Regions from separate parts of the Herbaspirillum sp. FG34 genome, predicted to be linked through region 1. Evidence: predicted binding sites of a transcription regulator. Region 1 holds the regulator's gene; the other holds the start of a gene.

The links. The regulator sigma-54, encoded in region 1, starts transcription at its own class of promoters, with help from an activator protein. The targets are predictions, from matches to a motif close to TGGCANGNAANCTGCTTT.
Region 2: the regulator sigma-54 is predicted to act here: its motif matches at 6,662-6,679, upstream of ACODSZ_RS02005 (CmpA/NrtA family ABC transporter substrate-binding protein).

Annotation. Positions count from the first base shown of each region.
Region 1 is NZ_JBMDJS010000017.1:75,530-83,474, forward strand. It holds gene ACODSZ_RS18995 (KpsF/GutQ family sugar-phosphate isomerase) at 152-1,180, shown strand; gene ACODSZ_RS19000 (KdsC family phosphatase) at 1,180-1,734, shown strand; gene lptC (LPS export ABC transporter periplasmic protein LptC) at 1,731-2,339, shown strand; gene lptA (lipopolysaccharide transport periplasmic protein LptA) at 2,391-2,999, shown strand; gene lptB (LPS export ABC transporter ATP-binding protein) at 3,002-3,745, shown strand; gene ACODSZ_RS19020 (RNA polymerase factor sigma-54) at 3,845-5,335, shown strand; gene hpf (ribosome hibernation-promoting factor, HPF/YfiA family) at 5,489-5,851, shown strand; gene grxD (Grx4 family monothiol glutaredoxin) at 6,227-6,538, shown strand; gene ACODSZ_RS19035 (UbiX family flavin prenyltransferase) at 6,564-7,166, shown strand; gene ACODSZ_RS19040 (SDR family oxidoreductase) at 7,336-7,945, opposite strand, start outside.
Region 2 is NZ_JBMDJS010000001.1:462,178-470,122, forward strand. It holds gene ACODSZ_RS01970 (FCD domain-containing protein) at 1-292, opposite strand, end outside; gene ACODSZ_RS01975 (alpha/beta hydrolase family protein) at 596-1,510, opposite strand; gene ACODSZ_RS01980 (hypothetical protein) at 1,661-2,122, shown strand; gene ACODSZ_RS01985 (DUF423 domain-containing protein) at 2,156-2,530, shown strand; gene ACODSZ_RS01990 (methyl-accepting chemotaxis protein) at 2,626-3,315, opposite strand; gene ACODSZ_RS01995 (ABC transporter ATP-binding protein) at 3,349-4,161, opposite strand; gene ntrB (nitrate ABC transporter permease) at 4,174-5,121, opposite strand; gene ACODSZ_RS02005 (CmpA/NrtA family ABC transporter substrate-binding protein) at 5,181-6,500, opposite strand; gene ACODSZ_RS02010 (DUF3309 family protein) at 7,000-7,158, shown strand; gene ACODSZ_RS02015 (hypothetical protein) at 7,369-7,749, shown strand; gene ACODSZ_RS02020 (YMGG-like glycine zipper-containing protein) at 7,862-7,945, opposite strand, start outside.

The DNA.
Region 1 (7,945 bases):
GCGATGCCATTCGCCATCCCCGTCCTGGCCGGGAATCCCCCGTGGCTGCGGTGCTGCGGTGCGACGCAACGCGGCGCTTGGCATCAAATCCGGCAGCATTCCCTTACATCTGGCAAGTTTTTTGCTTTGCTAATTCGTTTATACTTCGGTTATGAGTGTAACCGATGACAAAACCACGCCTGCATCTTTTTCGGCCGGGGCTGCCCGTCGCGCCATCGACCTGGCACGCCAGACCCTGCAGATCGAAGCCGATGCCATCCTGGCACTGAAAGACCGCCTGCGCGACGACAGCGCCGAGCCATTGGCGCGGGCCGTGCAAGCCGTGCTGCAATGCGAAGGCCGCGCCGTCGTCTCGGGGATCGGCAAATCCGGCCACATCGGCCGCAAGATGGCCGCCACGCTGGCCTCTACCGGTACCCCCGCGCTCTTCATGCACCCGGCCGAGGCCGCACATGGTGACCTGGGCATGGTGACGGCACGTGATGTCTTCATCGCCATTTCCAATTCCGGCGAAACGGCCGAGCTGCTGGCCATCGTTCCCATCATCAAGCGCATGGGCACGGTGATCATCGCCATGACCGGCAACGACGACTCCTCCCTGGCCAGGCTGGCCGCCGTGCACCTCAACGTCGGCGTGGCCAAGGAAGCCTGTACCCTCAACCTGGCCCCGACGGCCAGCACCACGGCTACCCTGGCCATGGGCGATGCGCTGGCGGTGTCGCTGCTGGACGCACGCGGTTTCGTCGAGGAGGATTTTGCCCGCTCCCACCCCGGTGGTGCGCTGGGCCGGCGCCTGCTGACCCACGTGCGCGACGTCATGCGCAGCGGCGAAGCGATTCCCGCCGTGCGTCCGGATGTGTCGCTCTCGGCCGCGCTGATGGAAATCACGCGCAAGGGCATGGCCATGACCGCCGTGGTCGATGAGCAATTCCGGCCCATCGGCGTGTTCACCGATGGCGACCTGCGCCGTCTGCTGGAGCGCGGTACGGACTTCACCAGATTCCGTATCGCCGATGTCATGCACGCCCATCCGCAGACCGTCCAGCAGGACCAACTGGCGGTGGACGCGGTGCAGCTCATGGAACAGTTCCGCATCAACCAGCTGCTGGTCACCGATGCGGACGGCGTGCTCACGGGCGCGCTGCACATCCACGACCTGACTCGCGCCAAGGTGATCTGATGAACGCGCCAGCCTTCGCCAGCACCCTGCCCGCTGCTGCACTCGCCAAGGCGGCCGCGATCCGCCTGATGATCTTCGACGTCGACGGGGTACTGACCGATGCCGGTCTGTACTACGGCGACGAGGGGGAAGTCTTCAAGCGCTTCAACGCCCTCGACGGCCACGGCATCAAGATGATGCAGCAGTACGGTACTGCCGCCGCCATCATCACCGCGCGCCAGTCTCCCTACGTGTTGCGCCGTGCGCGCGACCTGGGCATTGCCCATGTGTTCCAGGGCATCCATGACAAGCGCCAGGCCTTCGAGCAATTGCTGCAGCAAGTACAGCTCACCCCGCAGGAGTGCGGCTACCTGGGTGACGACATCATCGACCTGCCGGTGCTGACCCGCGTGGGTTTCAAGGCCTGCGTGGCCAACGGTCATCGTGAGGTGAAATCGCGCAGCGACTATGTCACGCAGGCCGCCGGCGGCCATGGCGCGGTGCGCGAGATCTGCGACCTGGTGCTGGCCGCACAAGGCAACTACGAGGCGGCGCTGGCGCCGTACCTGGCATGAGCGGGCGCAGCGGCGAACGCCAGGCCGAACGCATCCGCCTGGCGGTGATCCTGGTGATCCTGATCGCGGCGGCCCTGGGCAGCTTCTGGGTCATGCAGGTCATGCGCGCCTCCGGCGACCAGCAGCCGGCGCAGCGTCCGCGCGGCAAACCCGACTACTATCTGGAAAACTTCAGCTACGTGAAGATGGGTCCGACCGGCCTGCCGCGCTATGACGTTTCCGGCGTCAAGATGGTGCACTTCCCCAGCGATGACTCCTTCGAGATCACCAAGCCGGTGGTGCACAACCTGGACCAGAATCAGGCGCCCATGCAGCTCTATTCGGATACCGCACGGGTCACCGACGACCAGACCCAGATCCACATGTACGGCAATGCCAATGCAATCCGCGCGCCCTACAAGGGCCGCGAAGAAATGCACCTGGTCTCGCAATACCTGCTGCTGTTACCCGATGATGAAATCGTCAAGACCGACAAGCCGGTCGCCATGACCATGGGGACCACGCGCCTCAATGGGGTGGGCATGGTGGCCAACAATGCGACGCAGGTGGTGCAGCTGCTCGGCAATGTACGCGGCTATTACGAGCCCGCACCGAAGAAACGCTAAGCCGGTTCAGTCCGGCACAAGAACGCCAAGAATCGAACAGACAGGAAACCAATGAAACGCTCACTCTTACTGCCGATGCTGATGCTGGCTGCCGTGTGCGGTGTGGCCAACGCCGAGAAGGCGGACTCCACCAAGCCCACCAACATCGAGGCAGACCAGATGGTCTATGACGACGTGCGCCAGGTGAAGACCTTCACCGGCAACGTCGTGATGACACGTGGCACCCTGATCATCAAGGCCGGCCGCGTGGTATTGACGACCGATCAGTACGGTTATGAAAATGCGGTGCTGTATGCCGCGCCTGGTGCGCTGGCAACCTTCCGCCAGAAGCGTGACGGCGGCCCCAATCTGTGGATCGAAGGCCAGGCCGAGCGCATCGAGTATTCGGAGCAGACGGAAGTGTCCAAGCTGTTCCAGCGCGCCCACATCCAGCGCATGGACGGCGACCGCATCACCGATGAAGTCAACGGCGAATTCATTTCCTATGACAGCCGCGCCGAATTCTATTCGGTCAACAACACTGCCAGCGGCCAGAGCAAGCCGGGCGCGGGCCGCATCACGGCCGTGATCCAGCCCAAGAACCCGCCGCCGGCCACGGACGCCCAGCCCGCAGCACCGGCCCAGCCGGCAGCGCGTCGTCAGAACGGAAAGGACCAGTAAGGATGGTAGCCAGTTCGCTGGTCGTTCGCGGCCTGAAGAAAAGTTACGGCGCGCGCCAGGTGGTGCGCGATGTCTCGATGGAAGTGCGCAGCGGCGAAGTGGTCGGCCTGCTCGGCCCCAATGGTGCCGGCAAGACCACCTCGTTCTACATGATCGTGGGGCTGGTACCCTCCGATGGCGGCGAGATCGACCTGGATGGCGCGCCCATTTCGCGCATGCCCATTCACAAGCGCGCCACCATGGGCCTGTCCTACCTGCCGCAGGAAGCCTCGGTGTTTCGCAAGCTGACGGTGGAAGACAACATCCGCGCCGTGCTGGAGCTGCGCCAGGAAGACGGCAAGCCGCTCTCGCGCGATGAAATCGAGGGCCGCCTCAACAACCTGCTGCACGAACTTCAAATCGAAAAGCTGCGCGAAAGCCAGGCCCTGTCACTGTCGGGCGGTGAGCGCCGACGCGTCGAGATCGCTCGCGCGCTGGCCACCGATCCGCGCTTCGTGCTGCTCGATGAACCGTTTGCCGGTATCGACCCGATTGCGGTGATCGAGATCCAGCGTATCGTGCGCTTCCTCAAGGAGCGCGGCATCGGCGTGCTCATCACCGACCACAACGTGCGCGAGACGCTGGGCATCTGCGATCGCGCCTACATCATCAACCAGGGCACGGTGCTGGCCAGCGGCAATCCGGAAGAGATCATTGCCAACGAGTCGGTACGCCGCGTCTATCTGGGCGAGCACTTCCGCATGTAAGCAGCACAGTCGCCCTACGTATCGAGCATCACCGACACCCAGGCATCACGCAACGACAGGCACAGCAACCCGCGGGCCACGCCGCTTTCAGAAAGACAGATGAAACAGTCGCTCCAGTTACGTACCTCGCAGCACCTCGCATTGACGCCGCAACTGCAGCAGTCGATCAGGCTGCTGCAACTGTCGACGCTGGAACTGCACCAGGAACTGGAACAGATCCTCTCCGACAATCCCCTGCTGGAGCGTCTCGATGACGCTCTCGACAATTCGGTGCGTCTGCTGGCCGACGGTGCCGTCTCCAGTTCGCCTTCCAGTGGCGTGGCCGACACCCCTCATGAAAACAGCGGCGAAGCGACGCCCGCTGCCAGCGATGGCGATTCCAGCTTCGAGTACCAGGACAACAATCCGGACACCGGTGTCACCGGTGATGCCGACTGGAGCTTCGATGACGTCGCCCGCAGCGGCAAGTCACCCGATGACGACGATGCCCGCCCGCAGCTGGAAGCCCATGAACTGACCCTGCGCGAACACCTGCTGGAACAGATCCGCGTGACTGCGCGCACCCTGCGCGATCGTGCGCTGCTGGAACTGCTCACCGATGCGCTCGACGAGAGCGGCTATCTGGAAGAACCGCTGGAGGACATCCTCGCGCGCCTGCCTGAAGAGCTGGGTATCGACATGGAAGAGCTGTCGATTTCGCTCAAGCTGCTGCAGAGCCTGGACCCGGCCGGCGTGGGCGCGCGCAGTGCCGGCGAATGCCTGGCCTTGCAGATCCGCCGCCTGCCCAAGATCCCCTTTGTCACGCGCAAGCTGGCGCTGAGGATCGTTGAGGATTACCTGCCGCTGTTCGCCCAGCGCGACTTCAACAAGATCAAGAAGGCCCTCGATTGTGACGACGAAGACCTGCGTGAAGCCCAGGCCGTGATCCGCCAGTGCCGTCCGCATCCGGGTGCCGAATTCGCGCGTGACGCCTCGGACTACGTGGTGCCGGACGTGATTGTCAAGCAGACAAAGAACGGCTGGCAGGTCATGCTCAACCATGAGGTCATGCCCAAGCTGCGCGTCAATGCGATGTACGCCAGTGCCTTGAAGCAGGCCAAGGGCGAAGGTTCGCTGTCCTCGCAGTTGCAGGAAGCCAAGTGGCTCATCAAGAACATGCGGCAACGTTTCGATACGATTTTGCGCGTCGCGCAGGCTATTGTGGAACGTCAAAGAAACTTCTTTTCCCATGGTGCAGTGGCCATGCGCCCCCTTGTGCTGCGTGAAATTGCTGATACACTGGGTCTACACGAGAGCACCATCTCTCGCGTGACGACTCAGAAATACATGCTCACTCCGCATGGTATGTTTGAGTTGAAATACTTCTTCGGTAGCCACGTCGCGACTGAAACCGGAGGCGAAGCTTCCTCCACCGCGATACGGGCGCTGATCAAACAGTTGATAGGAGCCGAAAACCCGCAGACCCCATTATCCGATAGCAAGATTGCGGATATGCTGGCAGAACAAGGCATGGTGGTCGCGCGACGCACAGTCGCCAAATACCGCGAAGTGTTGAAGATTCCGCCAGTCAATCTCCGCAAGTCCCTCTGAGTTTTTCCTCAGTTTTTCTGCAGTACCGTTGCTGTGTTCAGGCAAGCATCCCGACTGATGCCCACGCCATCCGACACGAAGACCGTGCCCGTGGTACAGCTGCAGCAGGATCGATTGCACGAACCTCCAGTGACTTCACGATAGGAGTCTTGTATGAATCTGACCATCAGTGGACACCACCTCGAACTGACCCCCGCCATCCGGGAATACGTGCAAAGCAAGCTCTCGCGTATCAAGCGCCATTTCGACAACGTGATCGACGTCAGCGTGATCCTGAGCGTAGATAAACTCACAGAAAAGGAAAAGCGCCAAAAAGCGGAAATCAACGTCCACATCAAGGGGAAGGATCTACATGCGGAAAGCATCGCACACGACCTCTACGCTGCCATTGACACCCTGATCGACAAGCTCGATCGCCAGGTCATCAAGCACAAGGACAAGTTGCAGGAGCATCACTCCACTGCCAAGCGCCTGCCGGACGACACGCCCGAGGATGCGGTAGCCGGAGCGGCATAAGCCAGGACACCAACGGCAAGCCACCTCGCAGCCTGCAGGGCTGCTGAGAAAGCCAGCCGGATTTCACGAGGAAGGGGCGCGCAAGCGCCCTTTTTCATTGGGGCCACAGCATCTAGCGATGCCTGTGGAAAAAATATAAATCATTACGCCGGGCAACTTCCCGGCAAAACCGCAGTGAACATTGTTCATCGCTCTGCTTGAATGTCTTGCGCAGCACCCTCATCTGCTACCCAGAGCAAACTGCATACGGTATAAATCATTTCCTTGATGCAATTTCCCGCCGGCTCGGACGGACGAATGGCGTGCTGCCGATTTCAACGCGCCTGCCGGCTTTTCCCTATAATGTCGGGCAATCCCATTTTTAAAGGCACAGCCATGAGCGACGTCCAATCCTGGATCAAAGAAACCGTGACCCAAAACCCTGTGGTGCTGTTCATGAAGGGCACTGCACAGTTCCCGCAATGCGGCTTTTCCGGCAAGGCCATCCAGCTGCTCAAGGCCAGCGGCGCCGAGAACATCGTCACCGTCAACGTGCTGGAAAGCCCCGACGTGCGCCAGGGCATCAAGGAATACTCGAACTGGCCGACCATTCCCCAGCTGTACGTGAAGGGTGAATTCGTCGGTGGCTCCGACATCATGAGCGAGATGTACGCCTCGGGCGAGCTGCAGACCCTGATCAAGGGCTGAGTCTGCCCTGCCCTGTAGAGCGCGCATGAGTGCTTCTTCCAGTCAGCCCCGCCAGCGCCTGATCGTTGCGATCACCGGGGCCACCGGGGCCATCTATGGTGTCCGGCTGCTGGAACACCTGCGCAAGCATGGTCAGGTCGAGACGCATCTGATGGTCTCCGAAGCCGGCGTGCTCAATCTGCATCAGGAACTGGACATGCGGCGCAAGGATGTGGAAGCGCTGGCCGATGTGGTGCACAACGTGCGCGATGTCGGCGCGTGCATCGCCAGTGGCTCGTTCGCCTCTGCCGGCATGGTGGTGGCGCCCTGTTCGATGAAGACCCTGGCCGCCGTGGCGCATGGCCTCTCCGACAATCTCATCACCCGTGCAGCCGATGTGGTGCTCAAGGAACGCCGCCGACTGGTGCTGATGGTGCGCGAGACCCCGTTCAATCTGGCCCATCTGCGCAACATGACGTCGGTCACGGAAATGGGCGGCGTGATCTTCCCGCCCCTGCCCGGCTTCTACCAGCGCCCTGCGTCCATGGAAGAAATGGTGGATCACACGCTGGGGCGCGTGCTGGACATGTTCGGGATTTCCATGCAGTTGACGCCGGAGTGGCAGGGCATGAAGGGCAATCCGGGCTGACGCTCTTCGTGTCCCGCAACATCTCTTCCGACGCCGGATTGCAAATATCTCAGATTGGCGTGGGTCCTGCGCTGTTCATCGGCTAGAGGATCAAGCCTTTCACCGCTTCAGAAAAATGGCCGCAGCTCATCACTGCGGCCATTTCTTCATCTGGCAAAGGAAAGCCGGCTCAACCCCGCCCGATATAGGGCATCTTGGTCGCCATCACGGTCATGAACTGCACATTGGCCTCCAGCGGCAGGCTGTCCATGTAGAGGATGGCCCGGGCCACGTGTTCGGCATCCATGGTCGGCTCGACCTTGGTGGAGCCGTCGGCCTGCAGCGTCCCCTTCTTCATCAGGGTGGTCATGTCGGTGGAGGCATTGCCGATATCGATCTGGCCGCAGGCGATGTCATAGGCGCGGCCATCCAGCGAGGTGGCCTTGGTCAGACCCGTGATGGCGTGCTTGGTCGCGGTATAGGATGCCGAGAACGGACGCGGTGCATGCGCCGAAATCGAACCATTGTTGATGATGCGGCCACCGCGCGGCGACTGCTCCTTCATGATGCGGAAGGCTTCCTGGGTGCAGAGGAAAACCCCGGTCAGGTTGATGTCCACGGCCGCCTTCCACTGCTCCACGCTCAGTTCTTCCAGCGACACCGGCGGGGCGAAGATGCCGGCATTGTTGAACAGCATGTCCAGCCGCCCGAAGCGTTCGCGCGTCCTGGCGAAGAGCTGCTTCACCGACGCCGGATCAGTCACGTCGGCCGCCACCACCAGCGCATGGGCAGCGTGTTCA
Region 2 (7,945 bases), on a different contig from region 1:
CGTCCTTCCAGTAACCGGCATCGCTGCGCGCCAGCGGCGCCAGCGGTTGCAGGGCCTCGGCAATCGGATCGGTCAGTGCCGCGTGTTCATCTGCAGCGAGGAAGGTGCCACCGCCATGACGTGCCACCAGCACGCCCCGGCTGGTGAGCACGCCGATGGCCTCGCGCAGGGATGAGCGCGAGACGCCGAATTCCGCGGCCAGCGCCCGTTCCGACGGTAGCTTCTGGCCCGGCGCCAGCGCCCGCCGGGCGATCAGGCTGGCCAGACGGTCAACCAGGGGAGAGGCTGTCATGGGCGGCTCGCTTTCTTGGTGGTCGGACCACTTGCGGAGGACGTGAGGAGAACTTGAGCCCGATTGTAGAGGCACCCAGACAGTATGCACAAAGCGTTTGCAAAGTGGTCCGACCACTCATGCACACCATGGTGCGCAGGCAGTCCCCCGGCGCAACGTCCCGCCTCGCGAAAAATAGCGCAAACCTTCATCTTTTTTCGGGAGACCGGGGCGCAACGGCAGCAGGTACGCCGATGCCTGCCGAATCCTTCATTTGACCCATGCGGCCATGGACGTGCTCACCAACGAGGCGTAGCGCCTGGCCTACTGAGCCTGGCGCGGCGCAGGCAGGCCGAGCTTGTCGAGGAATTCGCCGACGATGGGCTCCCAGATTTCCGGTCCGCGCGCAAAGAGCGTGTGCCCGTTCCGGGCGAAGGGCGGCAAGAGGCGATAGTCGGCGGTACCGCCGGCCTTGACGAAAGCCTCGTGCCAGGCCCGGCTGTGGGTGGGCGCGAAGTAGAGATCGTTCTCGGTATAAATCCACAGCATCGGCATCCTTGCAGTTTGTCCAAAGCGGGCATACATCGCTTGGAGTCGCTGGGGTGCGCAGGGATTGCCCGGCCGCTTGTCCGGATCGCCGCCGGAACCACCGGCAAAATTGATCGCCCCGACCACGCCCTCGGGATTGCCCGCCGCAGTCGCCACGGTCAGGTAGCCGCCCACCGACTGCCCTACCAGCAAGATGCGCTTGGGATCGACATAGGGCTGCTGCCTGGCGTAGTCCAGCACGGCCAGGATCTCGGCACTGCCGGCCTCGGCCATGGGGGCGTAATCCTTGCTGTTACAGCTACCGCTGTCTTCCGGGTCAAACTGGGTCATGGCGGCACCGTAGCCGATGCGGGTCGGCTCGAAGACTGCAAAGCCGCGCGAGATGAAGTAGCGCACTTGCTTCGTGAAGCGAAAACGCGGTGGATCCTGGCGATTGGTGGGGCTACGTCCGTGACTGAGGATGAGGATGGGAAACGGCCCCGGCCCGGCCGGCTTGAACTGGGTGATGACCACCTTGCCGCTCTCTTGTCGGCCATACAGGTCCTTGACGCTGACCTCGATGCTGGTGACCGATTCATTGATGTCCAGCGCCAGCTGCTGGGCACGGACGGAGGATACGACGAGGACAAGACCGCACAGGCCCGAGGCCAGCAGATACCTGAGCCGGCGTGCGCAAGAGAATGGACGCATGAAATGATGATGAGCAGAGACCGCAAAGGCCGGAGCCGACAAGCTACCGCCATTGCCGAGCCCCAGGCAAGCACATTTGCAAGTCCGCGGCCGGGATCGGCGTGACGGCGATCCTATATACTGCTGCCTTCCCCGACTCCCGCAGCGACCATGTCCGAGCAAGCCCCCGAACCGATCTTCCCCGATGACGCCGTTGCCGGTGCCGACACCATCCCTGCCCCGCGTGCGTGGATCGTGCTGCAGAACGTGCAGGAAGTCGACACCTGGATCGACACCTACAACCGCGAACTGCAGGCCGTGGTCTTCCGTCACAAGATCAATACCGTCAACGCCGGCCAGGGCATCTGCTTCACGCTGGAGCTGGGCGGCGAGATCTACCTGCACACCACGCCCGAAGGCCAGATCCTGCTGGACGTGAGCGAAGAGGCTTCCTGGGCCGCCCCGGTCATCAGCGCCGCCGCCAACGTGGCCGCACCGGCCGGCAGTGTCTGGGTGCTGCCGCCGGATACGCTCACGCAGCTGATCCTGGGCCTGTCGGGGCTGATTGCCACGTCGCAGTTCGTCCTGCGACATGAGTATCGACTGGGCAAGGGCTTGCGGCCCAACTACTGAAGCGCACACCCCACCTGAGCGAAAGCAAGCACGATGAAAGAACGTACCCTGATCGCCGCCGGCGCGCTGAATATGTTCGTGGCCGTCGGCTGTGGCGCCTTTGGCGCACATGGCCTGAAGAAAATGATTTCCGCAGAGATGCTGGCCATCTGGCATACCGCCGTGACCTACCAGGTCATGCACGCCCTGGGCATGATCGCCGTCGCCCTGCTGATGCCGCGCATGGCCGGTACCGCGCTGACCTGGGCCGGCAGGCTGATGCTGGCAGGCATCGTCATCTTCAGCGGCAGCCTCTACCTGCTGGCCCTGACCGGCACGCGCATCCTCGGGGCGATCACTCCCCTGGGGGGCGTGGCCTTCCTGGCCGCCTGGCTGCTGGTGGCGTGGGCAGCACTGAAGAGCCGGTAAGCTGTACGCAGACCGCCATCAACCGGCATTAAGCCAGATTGAATGCTCAATCCAGGAGCATTAAACCGCCGTTAATGGTGCGCAAAGGCAGCCGCTCAGGCCGCGGCACCGCTCAAGGCTTCCTTGACCAGTTCATCGATTTCGCCAGTGATGTTGGAAAGCACCCCGGCCACCACCGAGAATTCCTTGCCGGCCTGGCCCGAACGGGCCGCCACGATGCGGGCGTTGAAGGCCACCATCTTGGCTTGGCGCGCGATGGTTTCGATGTCGGTCATGATGCCGCGCAGCTGCTCGCGCATGAGCCGTGCGTGCTTCTTCGATTGTGCTTCGTAGATCGCCGTGATCTCGTTCAACACGGCCAGCAAGGGCGTGGTTTCCTGCACCAGTTGTTCCAGCAGGGCCGGTGCGGTCTTCAGTTTGTCTTCGATGGCATTGAGCGCGCGCTGGGCCAGTTCGGCGAAGGCGGTGATGCGGGCATCGCCCCGGCTGCGTCCGAAATACACCTCTTCCAGTTCCGGACAGAATACGCCGGGCAAGCCGGCCGAGCGCCGGATCAGGGCCGTGTGCGCGCTGCGAAACAGCGCCAGCGCTTCGCGCGCTGTGGCGCACGCCTCCTGCTGGCCCTGAGCGGCCAACACAGCGTAGAGCACCAGCCGCTGCGAGGTGAAACGGCGGCGGCCCGAGAGATTGATCAAGGCCCCGAACACCTCGCCGGACAGCGGTGTGGATTCGGGCGGTTCAGCCCCTGCGGCGGGGCTCTCCTCGATGACAGCCAGGCTGCTCATGAACATCTCCTTCCCATGCAATTGATCGCCGGCTCAAGCGGCCTCGCGCGCCGGATGCGCCTGCTTGCGATACAGGAATTCCAGCACCGCCGTGCGATAGGCACCATATTGCGCATCCTGCGCCAGGGTGACGCGGTCACGCGGACGCGGCAGCTTCACCTGCACGATCTCACCGATGGTTGCGGCGGGACCGTTGGTCATCATCACGATGCGGTCCGACAGCAGCACGGCCTCATCCACGTCGTGGGTCACCATCACCACCGTGGAGTCGGTCTTGGCGACGATCTTCAACAACTCATCCTGCAGATGGGCGCGCGTGAGGGCATCCAGCGCGCCGAAGGGTTCATCCATCAGCAAGACCTTGGGCTCCATGGCCAGCGCACGGGCAATGCCCACGCGCTGCTTCATGCCGCCGGAGATTTCATTGGGGCGCTTGCTCTCGGCGGCGGTCAGGCCCACCAGCGCCAGCGCGGCGCGGGTACGGTCGCGTAACTGGGTGCGATTTTCGGTCGCCCCGAAGACACGCTCCACACCGAGATAGATGTTTTCGTAGCAGGTCAGCCAGGGCAGCAGCGAATGGTTCTGGAACACCACCGCACGTTCCGGCGCCGGGCCGCCGATCTCGCGGTTGGCACAGAGCAGCACGCCCTCGCTGGGCTGGAGCAGACCCGCAATCAGGTTCAGCAAGGTCGACTTGCCGCAACCGGAGTGGCCGATCAGGGTGACGAACTCGCCCTTGGCCACCGTCAGGTTGATCTCGCGCAGGGCATGGAAGACGCCCTTCTTGGTGTGGAACACCATCTCCACACCGTGGATGTCGATGAATTTGCCGTTGAGGTTGTCCATGATCCGCGTCCCTTAGTTGTTGACCTGCTCGTAGGTAAATGCCTTGGCCAGCGCCACCAGCAACTGTTCCAGCACCAGCCCCACCACCCCGATGACAACGATGGCGATGATGATGTGCGGCACGTTCAGGTTGTTCCATTCATCCCAGACCCAGAAGCCGATGCCCACGCCCCCGGTCAGCATCTCGGCGGCCACGATCACCAGCCAGGCGGTACCGATGGAAAGACGTACGCCGGTCAGCATGTAGGGCAATACCGAGGGAAAGAGAATCTTGGTCAGCACCTTCCATTCGGAGAGATTCAAGACCCGCGCCACGTTCATGTAATCCTGCGGCACGCGCTGCACACCGACGGCGGTGTTGATGATCATCGGCCAGATCGAACAGATGAAGATCGACCAGATCGCCGCCGGATTGGCCGACTTGAAGACCAGCAGGCCGATGGGCAGCCAGGCCAGCGGCGAGACCGGACGCAGCAGACTGATGATGGGGCCGAACATGCGCGAGAGGAATTCCACCCGGCCGATCGCAAAGCCCAGCGGAATGCCCACCAGCGCCGCCAGCCCGAAGCCCATGCCAACCCGCTGCAGCGAGGCCAGCACGTTCCAGCCTATGCCCTGGTCATTGGGACTGTTGCGGTAGAAGGGATCGGAGAACATCACGCCCGCTTCCTTCAGGGTCACCCATGGCGTGGGGAAACTGGCGGTCTTCAAGGCGATGATCTGCCATACCAGCACCAACAGCGCCATACCCAGGAGCGGCGGCACCACGCGCATGAACAGACCGCCAGCGGCAAGCTTCCTGCGCAGGCTGCGCGTCCTGGCAGGGCCGGCGGCGGGCGCTGTCAGCGCCTGGTTGGCGGGCGCCGTGCGCGCCGGCTCGATGGCGACAACAGATCCGCCATGGCTGTTGCCGGCGGGCTTGGCGTTGTCACCCATGATGCTTTCTGCGACTGCACTCATCGTTTTCCCCTTGCTCGATACACGTCACCGTAATGGCTCCGGCCTGCGGCCACAGCTGCTTACACCTTGATCTTGAAGGACTGCGCGTAGGCCGCCGGATTCTTGCCGTCCCACACGATGCCATCCACCAGTTTCGAACTGCGCATCACCTCCTTGGGCAGCGGTGTCTTGGTCATGGCGGCGGCCTCCTTGTAGAGATCGATCTGGTTCACCGATTTGGCCACGGCCAGGTAATCCGGATCGCTCTTCAACAGGCCCCAGCGGCGATGCTGGGTCATGAACCACATGCCGTCGGAGAGGAAGGGGAAGTTGACCTGGCCTTCTTCATAGAACTTCATGTAGTTGGGATCGTCCCAGGTCTTGCCCAGGCCGTTCTGGTAGCGGCCGAGGATGCGCTGGTCGATCACGTCCTTGCTGGTGTTCACATAGGACTTGTCGGCGATCACTTCGGCCATCTTGTTCTTGTTGACCAGTGAAGCATCGATCCACTTGCTGGCCTCCAGGATGGCAGCCATCATCGCGCGGCAGGTGTTGGGGTATTTCTGTACGAATTCGCGCGAAGTGCCCAGCACCTTCTCCGGATGGTCCTTCCAGATGTCCTGGGTAGTGATGGCGGTGATGCCCACGCCATCGACAATGGCGCGATGCCCCCAGGGTTCGCCCACGCAGAAGCCATCCATGTTGCCCACCCGCATATTGGCCACCATCTGCGGCGGCGGCACGGTGATGACCTTGGCGTCCTTCATCGGATTGATGCCATTGGCGGCCAGCCAGTAATACAGCCACATGGCGTGGGTACCGGTGGGGAAGGTCTGGGCAAAGGTGTATTCGCGCTTCTCGGTCTGCATGAGCTTGTAGAGCGAGGCGCCATCGACGGCCCCCTTCTCGGCCAGCTTTTTGGACAAGGTGATGGCCTGGCCATTGTGGTTCAGCCCCATCAACACGGCCATGTCCTTCTTCTGTCCGCCGATACCCAGCTGCACACCGTAGATCAGGCCATACAGCACGTGGGCCGCGTCCAGTTCGCCGTTGGTGAGCTTGTCGCGCACGCCGGCCCAGGAGGCTTCCTTGCTGGGGACGATCTTGATGCCGTACTTCTTGTCGAAACCCAGCACCGAGGCCATCACCACCGAGGCGCAATCGGTCAGGGGGATGAAGCCGATTTTGACTTCTTCCTTTTCGGGCTTGTCCGAACCGGCCGCCCAGGCACCGCCCGGCGCCAGGCCCAGCATGCCGCCACCGGCGGCCACTGCGGCACCCTGCACAAGCGTGCGGCGCTTGCCGTTGACTCCGGCGGCTGCCGTGATCGTCTGGCCTTGTGCGCCTTGCTTGCCCGACAGCGGCGCGCCTGCCTTGTCCACCTGACTCCTGGATTCCATAGCACCTTTCCCCTTGCGTTGCGGTTTGATGAAAGCCCAAACAAAAAAGGCGTGTCCCGACATGGATGAGCCATATCGGAAGACGCCTTTGTCCTGGAGGGCAGGACCGCCATTGGCCGCACCCTCACATTGCTTGCGCATTGCTGCGCTTTGTCCGTAGTTCAGCAAAGAGCGTGCCAGAACCGGATCACCGACCGTAAAGCCTTGCCGGCACTGCGATTGCGGGCAGCCTCCAGGCGTGCCAGGGCGGCCGGCAGCAGCTGTCCGGCGCGATCAAATCGGGCGCGGGCCGCACTTCCATTGTGCTTTGCACCAAGTTGGCAGCGCTCGCTGGGGCGCGGTTACCTACCCGCGCTTGCCGGGTTTTCCTACAGCACATTGCGTGGCGCGCTGATCGTGCCGCGGCCGCGCTCCCCCTAAGATGGGTCCAGCTTCACGATTGACCCGGCGCTTGCACCCTGGCAGGCAAGAACGAACTCAATAAGAAAGGAGAACCTCCATGACCCTCGGTACCATCCTGCTCATCGTCCTGATCCTGATCCTGCTGGGCGTGATTCCGGCCTGGCCGCACAGTCGCGGCTGGGGCTATGGTCCCAGCGGTATTGCTGGCACCATCGTCATCATCCTGCTGATCCTGCTACTGCTGGGCAAGATATAAGGCGGGGCGACAGTTGGGCCTGTCCGACTGTCCTGCGCCCCTACCCTCCCCTCCCGCAAGCCTGATACCATCCGGTGGCGGACGGGAAAACGGCGCGGTCGGTGCCTGTCACCGACCGCGCCGTTTGCTTGTGCGCGTCGCCTCGCAATGTGCCGAGGCCAGCTCACGCGATCGGTCCCCTGTCCCGTAACGTGATGAGGCTGACACCAGATGAACAATAAATTGCTCGCTTCCACCCTGCCCGCTTTCCTGGCGGCCCTGACCATGCTCTGCGCCGGTACCACGCACGCCGCTGAAGAAGATGTCAGCCAATCCGATCCGCCACGCTGGTATCAGGAGGACAACAGCCCGCAACAGCGCCTGGACAACCTCAACAAGGAAACCGCTGCCGCCTATGCGCAAGCGAAGAAGGAGTGCCTCAAGCTCAAGGGGAAGGAGGCCGCAGCCTGCCGCCAGCAGGCCGCCGAGGCCAGGAAGCAGGACACGGCGCGCGCCCTGCGCATCTTCAATGATTACAAGGCGGCCCAGCCCGAGACTACCCCGACCAAACCGGCAGCACACTCCCACTCACGCAAGCGCGCTGCCCGATAAGCCCGATAAGCCGGCCCATGCCCATGCAGCAGATGCGACAACGCCGCCACGGATCACCCAGTGGCGGCGTTGTTGATGTGGCTGCCCCTGTTGTCAGGGCAGCGCCAGCGGATTATTTGCCGACCTGATTGCCGATCACACCGCCCACGGCGGCACCGCCGACGGTCCCGATGGCGCTGCCACCGGTGAGTACGGC